DNA from 3 places in the Micromonospora sp. LH3U1 genome. Region 3 is predicted to be linked to each of the others. Evidence: riboswitches for the same ligand, from Rfam matches in the RefSeq annotation. Region 3 holds a riboswitch; each other region holds the start of a gene.

Evidence for each region. A riboswitch is a leader RNA that binds a small molecule or an ion and turns the genes downstream of it on or off. The one in region 3 is predicted to bind cobalamin.
Region 1: linked by a shared signal. The riboswitch ahead of PCA76_RS14030 (CbtB domain-containing protein) and the one ahead of PCA76_RS01895 (ABC transporter substrate-binding protein) in region 3 are both predicted to bind cobalamin.
Region 2: linked by a shared signal. The riboswitch ahead of PCA76_RS14070 (ribonucleoside-diphosphate reductase subunit alpha) and the one ahead of PCA76_RS01895 (ABC transporter substrate-binding protein) in region 3 are both predicted to bind cobalamin.

The regions. Positions count from the first base shown of each region.
Region 1 covers NZ_CP116936.1:3,126,555-3,129,824, reverse strand. The annotation lists gene PCA76_RS14035 (amidohydrolase family protein) at 119-997, opposite strand; cobalamin riboswitch at 1,271-1,416, shown strand; gene PCA76_RS14030 (CbtB domain-containing protein) at 1,452-1,655, shown strand; gene PCA76_RS14025 (CbtA family protein) at 1,646-2,416, shown strand; gene PCA76_RS14020 (histidine phosphatase family protein) at 2,413-3,009, shown strand; gene PCA76_RS14015 (GH92 family glycosyl hydrolase) at 3,248-3,270, opposite strand, start outside.
Region 2 covers NZ_CP116936.1:3,134,424-3,137,693, forward strand. The annotation lists gene PCA76_RS14065 (enolase C-terminal domain-like protein) at 1-951, opposite strand, end outside; cobalamin riboswitch at 1,382-1,598, shown strand; gene PCA76_RS14070 (ribonucleoside-diphosphate reductase subunit alpha) at 1,793-3,270, shown strand, end outside.
Region 3 covers NZ_CP116936.1:407,359-410,628, reverse strand. The annotation lists gene PCA76_RS01900 (FecCD family ABC transporter permease) at 1-696, opposite strand, end outside; gene PCA76_RS01895 (ABC transporter substrate-binding protein) at 710-1,639, opposite strand; cobalamin riboswitch at 1,727-1,849, opposite strand; gene PCA76_RS01890 (M14 family zinc carboxypeptidase) at 1,985-3,270, opposite strand, start outside.

The DNA of each region.
Region 1 (3,270 bases), 2.7 Mb from region 3:
TTTTGCCATCGTTACCGGCACCACCGAAGGCATACGTCTGACCAAACCGTCATCGACTGCCGTCTCTAGCATGTTATCGATAACACGCTATGTCCCCAGCTCGGAAGCCGCTGCCTCGTCAGGACCGGGCCAGCCGGTACACCCGGCCGGCGGTCTGGTGCCAGATCGCCGCCCGCTCGTCCACGGACAGCGAATCCAGCAGGTCACCGAGGACCGAGACCCAGCGGGTGTACGAGGTGGCGAGCAGGCAGACCGGCCAGTCCGAGCCGAACATCAGCCGATCCGGTCCGAACACGTCGAGGGCGTGCTCGACAGCGGGCCGCAGGTCGGCCGCCGTCCAGGACCCGCCGTCCACCTCGGTCACCAGGCCGGAGAGCTTCGCCGTGGTGTTGGGCTCGGCCGCGAGCGCCCGCAGTTCGCGGCGCCAGTCACCGAGATCGGCGCGCCCGAGCGAGGGCTTGCCGAGGTGGTCGAGGACGAACCGCACCTGGGGCAGGTCGTGGACGAGCCGGGCGGCCGCGGGCAGCTGACGAGGACGCACCAAAAGGTCGAAGGCGAGGCCAGCGGCACCGACCGCGGCGATGCCCCGCCGCACGTCGGGGCGGTCGAGATAGGTCGGGTCGGGCTCGGACTGGACCAGGTGGCGGATTCCGACCAGCCGTTCGCCGCCCCGCGCCTTCCGTAGTCGGTCGAGGCGGCGGCCAACGTCGGCGGCGGTGAGGTCGACCCAGCCGACGACCCCGGCGACGAGTGGGTCGTCGGCCGCGATGCCGAGCAGCTCGGGCGTCTCGGACCGGACGGCGACGGACTGCACGACCACGGTCCGGGTGACCCCGGCGGCCCGGGCCGCCGGGGCGAGCTCGACCGGCGTGAAGTCGTCGTCGATCGCGGCCATGGTGTGCGGATCGATCCAGGGCTGTGGGTGCCGTGCCCGGACCCAGAGGTGATGATGCGCGTCGACGATGCCCGGTCGCCGCGCGACCTCGTCCGTCGTCACCGGACCCGTCCTGTCGTGTATTTCGTCCACCCCACACCCCGCCCAGCCACTGATCGAACCCCCGGGTCGACCCGGAGCCACAGAGCCGATCTGGCAAGTTGACCATGTTAGCGGTAACAGACTGTTGCTGAGCCGCGGAACGCGCGCCGCGACCAGCTTCCGACACTGTCACCTTTTGGTCTGACGAATCCGCCGGCACCCTGTGGCTGGTCCGGCTCGTTGACCGACCGAGGGGGCCGCGTTCGGGGCGCGGGGTCCGGGTTGACCGCCTGAGGCGGCACCGATACCGTCGACCCACTATCTGCGGCGACGCGAGGGAAGCCGGTGTGAATCCGGCGCGGTCGCGCCACTGTGAGCGGTTCCCCAAACACAACCGGGGGCCGCGAGCCAGGACGCTCGGTCGTCCGCAGCCTTGCGATGGGGACGCGTCATCCCTGGGGAGGTTCGTGTATTCATGTCTAGCTCCGCTTCCAGCCAGCCGGTGGTGCACCCCGCTGGCAGTGCCCGTCTCCTGTGGACGGCTCTGGCGACCGTTGCCGTGCTCACCCTGCTGGCCTACCTCGTCGCCTTCGACCAGGGGGCGGTGTCGCGCAGTGGGATGTACCTGCACGAGCTGATGCACGACGGCAGGCACCTGCTGGGCGTCCCGTGCCACTGAACACCACCACCGCTCCCCCGTTCGTCGCCGTCCTCGTCCGCGGGCTGCTCGCCGGCCTGATCGCCGGCCTGCTCGCCGGGGCGTTCGCGTACGTCGCTGGCGAACCGCACGTCGAGGCGGCCATCGCCATCGAGGAGGCGGCGACGCACGCCGAGCCCGCCGCTGGTGCGCACGATCACGAGGACGCCCTGGTCGGCCGGACGGGTCAGCGCGGCGGCCTGTTCCTGGCCACCAGCCTGTTCGGGGCCGCGATGGGTGGCCTTCTGGCCACGGCGTACGTCCTGCTGTCCCGTCGGCGGCGCGGCGACGACGACGGGCGGTCGGGCCTGCTGCTGGCCGGCGCGGCGCTGCTCGGCGCGGTGATCGTGCCGTTCCTCAAGTACCCGGCGAACCCACCGGCGGTCGGCGACCCGGCCACCATCAACCAACGGACCATCACCTACCTGTTGATGGTGGTGCTCGGGCTGGTGGCCGTGTGGGCCGGCTCGCTGGGCTACCGGTCGGTCGGCGCCCAGGCGCCGCCGTGGCTGCGTGCCGCAGCGGCCGTCGGCGGATTCCTCCTGGTCACCGCAGTGTCGTACGTGGTGATGCCGTCCTTCCAGGAGGTTCCGGCGGACTTCCCCGCCACCCTGCTGTGGAATTTCCGACTGGCCTCGCTCGGCACCCAGGTGGTGCTCTGGACCGGCATCGGCCTGCTGTTCGCGGCCCTGATGCACCACGAGCGGCGTCGCCGGGCCGCCACCGCGCTACCGAGCACGTGACCGGCACCAGCCTCCGGCTGGTCGCCCACGGTCACACCGCAGCTCTGCGCCGGGCCCGCTTCGGCGGGACCGACGACGGCCTGGACGAGGGTGGCCTGCGTGCCGCCCTCGCCCAGGCCCACGCGGATCCGGACCGGCGTGGGCACCTCGGGGTGAACGACACCTGCCTGTCCAGCCCTGCGGCGGCGGCCCGGCAGACCGCCGACGCCTTCGGCCTGCTGCCGACGATCGAGACGGCGTTGGCCGACTGTGACTACGGCGACTGGTCCGGACGGTCGCTCGAGGAAATCGCCGGCACTCACCCGCAGGCGCTGCACGACTGGCTGTCCGCACCGGACTCCGCGCCGCACGGCGGTGAGTCCGTCACGGCCGTGCGGGATCGGGTCGGTAGCTGGCTGGACGAGCAGGGCGGCGTCGGTCGACGCGTCATCGCGGTCACCCACCCGCTGGTGATCCGGGTCGCGGTCGTGCACGCCCTCGGTCTGCCGATGGCGACGTACCGGCAGCTGGACGTGGAGCCGTTGGCGATCGTCCGGCTCACCAGTCAGGGCACGCGCTGGCAGCTCCGCCTGGGCCCGCCGCCGGCAGGTTGAGGTCACGCTCCGCGCCCAGATGGTCCTCGCCGCCGGCGCGCCGGGGCCCGGGGTCGGCAGGGCACCACGGCCGGTCAGCCCACGCGGGTGTGGACCAGTGCGGCGGCGCGGCGTCCCGAGTCGAGCAGCGCGTGGTCGGCCATGGCAGACGACGCTAACAGTGGGCTGCACGACAAGCGCGTGGGGCGGGCCGTGATCACGGCCCGCCCCACGCGGCTGCGCTGTCCCCGGCTCGGTGCTAGCCGGTGACGGTGAACGGTC
Region 2 (3,270 bases), 2.7 Mb from region 3:
GAACAGCTGCTTGAACATCACCCGGTTGTGGCAGTGCTCGCCGGTGGCGACGCCGATCGGAGCGATGGCACGGCGGACGGCCGCGTGGCCCAGGATGTCATCGGGGCTGGTCGGCTCCTCGATCCACAGTGGCTTGAACCGGGCGAGGGCGGTGACCCACTCGATGGCCTGGCCGACGTCCCACACCTGATTGGCGTCGATCATCAGGTTGCGATCCGGCCCGAGGATCTCCCGGGCGATCGCGCACCGGCGGATGTCGTCGTCGAGGTTGGCGCCCACCTTGAGCTTGACGTAGCCGTAGCCGGTGTCCACCGCCTCCTGGCACAGCCGGCGCAGCTTGTCGTCGCCGTAGCCGAGCCAGCCCGCCGAGGTGGTGTAGGCGGGGTAGCCGGTCCGGTCGAGCTCGGCGAGGCGGGCGGCCTTCGTGCCCTCCTTGGCCCGCAGGATGGCCAGCGCCTCGTCGCGGGTCAGCGCGTCGGACAGGTAGCGCAGGTCGGCGATGTCGACGAGTTGCTCGGGGGACATGTCGACGAGCAGCCGCCACAGCGGCTTGTCGGCGAGCCGGGCGACCAGGTCCCACGACGCGTTCAACACGGCCGCCAACGACAGGTGGACGACGCCCTTCTCCGGACCGAGCCACCGCAGTTGCGAGTCGGAGGTGAGGAGGCGGTAGACCGCGCCCATGTCCGCTGCCATCGTCGCCACGTCCAGGCCCACGAGGCGCTGCGCCTGGTGGACCGCCGCCGCCGCGACGATGTCGTTGCCTCGACCGATGGTGAAGGTCAGGCCGTGCCCCGCGAGCGGCGCACCCACGCCGTCGACGCCGTCGGTGTGCAGGACGACGTAGGCCGCCGAATAGTCGCCGTCCTTGTTCATGGCGTCTGACCCGTCAGCGGTCAGGGAGGTGGGGAAGCGGACGTCTTCGACGGTGATGGCGGTGATCTGCGGCATGCGCTCCTCGCCCGGCTAGGCTAAAGATCAGATGATCACTGGGAGTATACGGAGGGCCGCTCCGGTGCGTCAACGATGTCGATCACCGCAGGCCCAAAGACATAGGATGTTTGGTCGGTGGGTCCATCCGCCTTGCCGCCCATCGTGCCGGTTGGCGGGCCGCCGGCGGTGGGGTCGTGGGCCACGGAGGTTGGATGTTCATCCTCATTCAGTGCGCACTGACGTCGACATATGGGGCTCGGCGCGCGGCACCGGTGCCTCGATACATCAAATCTTTGTCGATTGTCGACACCCGCGTGGAGGGCCCTCTCTGGCGCCTGGCGTCGGTCGGCGTGGCGTGGTCGGCCGAGTTGGTGACGGTGCTCACCGAGCAGCCGCCGACACGCCCGAGACCGACATGTGGGGTGTGACAACGGCTGCGTCCCTATATATGGTGTCGAGCGCAGCTGGTTCGGCCGCTCATCCGGGGCGGTCGAGGCAACAGGGAACCCGGTGGAAATCCGGGACTGTCCCGCAGCGGTGAGTGGGAACGACCGCCGTCATCAGCACTGGGCCACCAATCGGCCTGGGAAGCGACGGCCAGTAGGAGACCGGCGATTCCGGTCGTGCCCGCGAGTCCGAAGACCTGCCAGCGCGCCGCACACCCGCACCCGGGTGGGCGGCGGTCCGAGGCCGCGTGGGACGGCTGACGCCACCTGACCCACGCCCGCATGGCGTGCGTCCGCCGGTGTCTGTCTTCTCGCGTCCGAGGACCATCAGGTCTCGAACTCGCGAGGAGTGAGTGGTGACAGTCACCGAGGTAGTCCCGGCCAGCGGCGACGCGACCCTGCGGCGTACGCCGATGCAGGTCCGCAAGCGCGACGGTGCCACCGAACCCGTCGACGTGAACAAGATCGTCCGAGCGGTCGAGCGGTGGGCCGACGACCTGACCGACGTCGACCCGATGCGGGTGGCCACCCGCACCATCAGCGGCCTGTACGACGGCGCGACGACGGCGGAGCTGGACCGGCTGTCCATCCAGACGGCGGCCGAGATGATCGGCGAGGAACCGCAGTACTCCCGCCTCGCCGCCCGGCTGTTGGCCGGCTACGTCGACAAGGAGGTGCGCCGGCAGGGCATCACCTCGTTCAGCGCGGCGATCCGGGTCGGCCACGCCGAGGGCCTGATCGGCGACGACACCGCCGCGTTCGTCGCCGCACACGCCGCGACCCTCGACCACGCCATCGACCGGAACGGCGACCGCCGGTTCGAGTACTTCGGCCTGCGCACGGTGTACGACCGCTACCTGCTGCGCCACCCCACCAGCCGACTCGTGTTGGAGACCCCGCAGTACTGGCTGCTGCGGGTGGCCTGCGGCCTGTCCCGCACGGCGGACGAGGCGGTGCACTTCTACCGGCTGATGTCCAGCCTGGCCTACCTGCCCAGCTCACCAACATTGTTCAACTCCGGTACCCGGCACACCCAGATGTCCTCCTGCTACCTGGTCGACTCCCCGCGCGACGAGCTGGACTCGATCTACCAGCGGTACGCCCAGGTCGCCAACCTGTCCAAGTTCGCTGGCGGCATCGGCATCGCGTACTCCCGGGTCCGGTCCCGGGGCGCGCTGATCCGCGGCACCAACGGGCAGTCCAACGGGATCGTGCCGTGGCTGCGCACGCTGGACGCGAGCGTCGCCGCGGTCAACCAGGGCGGCCGGCGCAAGGGCGCGGCGTGCGTCTACCTGGAGCCGTGGCACCCGGACATCGAGGAGTTCCTCCAGCTGCGGGACAACACCGGCGAGGACGCCCGGCGTACCCACAACCTGAACCTGGCCAACTGGGTGCCGGACGAGTTCATGCGCCGGGTCGAGGCCGACGAGATGTGGTCGCTGTTCGACCCGCACGAGGTGCCCGAGCTGCCCGACCTGTGGGGGGAGCGGTTCGACACCGCGTACCGGGAGGCCGAGACGCAGGGTCGCTACGTGCGGCAGGTCCCGGCGCGGGAGCTGTACGGGAAGATGATGCGGACCCTCGCCCAGACCGGCAACGGGTGGATGACCTTCAAGGACGCCGCCAACCGCCTGTGCAACCAGACCGCCGAACCGGGCAACGTGGTGCACCTGTCCAACCTCTGCACCGAGATCGTCGAGGTGTCCAGCGACGCCGAGACCGCCGTGTGCAACCTGGGTTCGGTGAACCTCGCCGCCCACCTCGGCGACGGCGGCATCGACTGGGAGCGGCTGCGCACCACGGTCCGTACCGCGGTGACGTTCCTCGACCGGGTCATCGACATCAACTACTACCCGACCCCGCAGGCGGCGGCGAGCAACCCCCGCTGGCG
Region 3 (3,270 bases):
GTACGGCAGCACCAGCAGCACGTCGTGCCAGCCGGCGGTGGCCAGCCGGCCGAGCAGCCAGGAGTAGACCGGCTGGATGCTGTCGGAGTGTCGTTGCAGCAGGTACGTCTGCCCGGCGGAGAGGAACGCGGAGACTGCCACCCCGGCCAGGATCAGCATCGCCGGTGAGCCGTTCCGCCCGCCAGCCGCGCCGAGCACATAGGTCATCGTCACGGCGAGCAGCGAACCGGCGAACGCGGCCAGCGGGATGGTCATCGGCAGCCCGGAGATCGAGCCCTGCCGGCCGGCGCCGCCGAGGGCGATCACCGCGGTGACCGCGAGGCCGGCGCCGGCGGCCACACCGAGCAGGTACGGGTCGGCCAGCGGGTTGCGGAACACACCCTGGTAGCAGCCGCCGGCGAGGGCGAGCAGGCCGCCGACGAGCAGGCCCAGCACCACCCGGGGCAGGCGCAGCTCGGTGACGATCGCGATTTCCCGCTCGGACAGCCCGCTGTCGAGGTGCACCCACGGAATCAGGTTGAGCAGCTCGGCGGCGACGCTGCCCGGGGGCAGGCTCACCGGGCCGAGCGACACCCCGGCGACGAGCGCGACGAGCACCGCGAACAGCCCGGCGACCAGCCAGCGCAGGCGTACCCCGGCAGGCCGGGCCACCGACTGTGGCCCGGCGGACCGGGCCACGGACAGCGGCCCGGTCACCGACGGACGACGGTCACGCGGGCACCTTGGCGACCGCGTCGATGATGACCCGGAGCAGGTCCACGACCCGCGGACCCCAGCGGGAGGCGACGTCGTCGTCCAGCGCGACGACCTGGTTGTTCTTCACCGCGGTGAGCCCGGCCCAGCCGCTGCGCGCCTTGACCGAGTCGCCGTTCTGCTGGCAGCACTTGGAGTCGGCCAGGAAGACGAAGTCCGGGTTGGCCTTGACGATGAACTCCTGGGAGAGCTGCGGGTAGCCGGCGCTCTTGCCGTCCGCGTCGGCCGGGTCGGCGATGTTGGTCAGGCCGATCTGGCCGTAGAGCGAGCCGATGAAGGTCTTGCTGGTGGCGCTGTACAGCTCCGGGCCCAGCTCGTGGAAGTACGTGAGCTTCTCGGTGCGCTGCGGCAGGTCCTTGACCAGCTTGGCGATGTCGTCCTTCATCCGGGTGGCGACGTCGGTGCCCTGGTCCGCGTGCCCGGTCAGCGTGCCCAGCTCGGTGATCTGCCGGTACGAGTCCTCCAGCGTGGTCGCCGCCGGGGTCTGGTACACCGGAATCTTCAGCTTGCCGAGCTGTTCGACGATCTTGTTGCGGTCGTCGGAGAGCACCACGAGATCGGGGTTCTTACCGGCGATCGCCTCGGCGTTCGGCTGGAAGGCGGAGAGGTCGGACTTGGGCACGTCGGCCGGGTAGTTCGACTGGTCGTCGACGGCGGTCACCTGCGGGCCAGCACCGATCGCGAAGAGCATCTCGGTGGCGGTGGGCGACAGCACGACGATCTTCTCGGGACGCTTGTCGAGGGTGAGCGCACCGACCGTCACCGGGTAGGCGGCGGCTGCGGTGCCCGCGCTCGGCTGGTCGTCGGCCTTCTCGGCGCAGGCGCCGAGGGCGAGCGCGGCGACCGCGAGGGTCGCGGCGAAGAGCCGAGGTGTACGTCTGAACATGCGGGGCCTCCTGTCGGTCGAGGAGTGTGGTGCTTCGCCGACAGGGACTTTCGTACGCCCGCCCACGAGGCGCCCTTCCTCGAGAGCGCGAATCGCGACCGATCCGCAGGCGACCTGGCTCGTCCCCACCGTCTGGTGGGGCATCACAGTTGCGGGACAGCGCCGGGTTTCGCACCGGCTTCGCTGCGGACTGGTCGCTAAGACGGTAGCGCACCGCCGAGACCACCCCTGTTGATCTAGGGCATATCGTCGTGAGTTGATCTCAGATCACGACGATATGCCCTAGATCAACGTCGAAAGGGGGGTGGTGGGGCCCCGTTGGGGGGCGGACGGGGCCCCACCCGATCAGGAGGAGGTGATGGTGACGTTGTCCACAGCCGCCTCGACCAGGCTCGCGCCGGAGGCGTCGGCCGACTCGACGAGGATGCGTACCGACTGGCCGGCGTACGGGGTGAGGTTGAGGTTCGCCACCGCCCAGCTTCCGTTGCGGTTGGTGGCCGCACCGGCCTGGGTGAGCAGCGCCGTGGTGCCGCCGTTGTGCACCACGCTCACCCGCAGGTAGTCCGCCGACGAGGCGTTCGAGCCGTGCGCCAGGTACCAGGCCAGCGAGAGGCTCAGCGTGCCGGACGACGGCAGGGTCACCGCCGGGGACCGGGCGCTGGTCACGCCGCCATCGACGTCGTAGTCACCCGCCGCCGAACCGGCGAGCCGGCCGGTGACCAGGTCGTTGGCGCCGGCGTACGGGGTGAGCTGCTTGGCGCCGGAGGACGTGGTCGCCTGGGCGGCACCCCGCTCGAACGCCCCGGCCGTGGCGGTGTCGGTGCCGGACGGGTTGATGGTCCAGCCGGTGGCGGTCTCGAAGGTGTCCGACCAGACCGTGGTGCCGCCACCACCGCCGCCGCAGTACTGCGCCTGCTTGCCGATGGCCCGGTACGGGCAGTCGGCGTACTCGCTGAGCAGCAGCACCGCCTCCCGGTTGCGGGAGGTCTGCGCGGGGATCACCTCGTCGGGCGGGTAGAAGCCGCCACCGCCGGACGAGCCGGGATACATCTCGAAGGTGTACGCCCAGATGTTGTGGGTGGCCCACATCCAGTCGAGGCTGTCCCCGTCGGTGATGTAGAGGTCGCTGGACTGTTCCGGTGTGTAGCTGTTGGTGGCCGCCATCTGCTGACCGATGGTGGCGAAGGTGTTGTACTGGTCCGCGTTCATCCCCGTCGCGGTGTTCGCGGTGGTGTAGCCGTACGGCCAGAGCACCAGCTGCGAGTACGTGTGGAAGTCGATGTTGGCCTTGATCTGCTGGACGCCACCGACCACCCGGCCGTTGACGAAGTTGCGCAGTGCCTGCGTCTCGGGTGCGGAGAACGCCGACGGGCCACGGTAGGTCTCCGACGAGGTGGTGCCCGACGAGCCGCCGCAGCAACCCCAGTTGTAGGACCAGTTGCGGTTCAGGTCGGTGCCGACGTTGGACGAGCCGCTGTTGGGCTGCCGGTTCTTGCGCCACGACCGGTACGACCCGGTGGCGATGTCGTACTCGCTGCCGTCCGGGTTGACCGTCGGCACGATCCAGATCTCCCGGCCGTTGACGATGTTGGTGATCCGGGAGTCGGAGCCGTAGCTGTCGGTGAACAGGT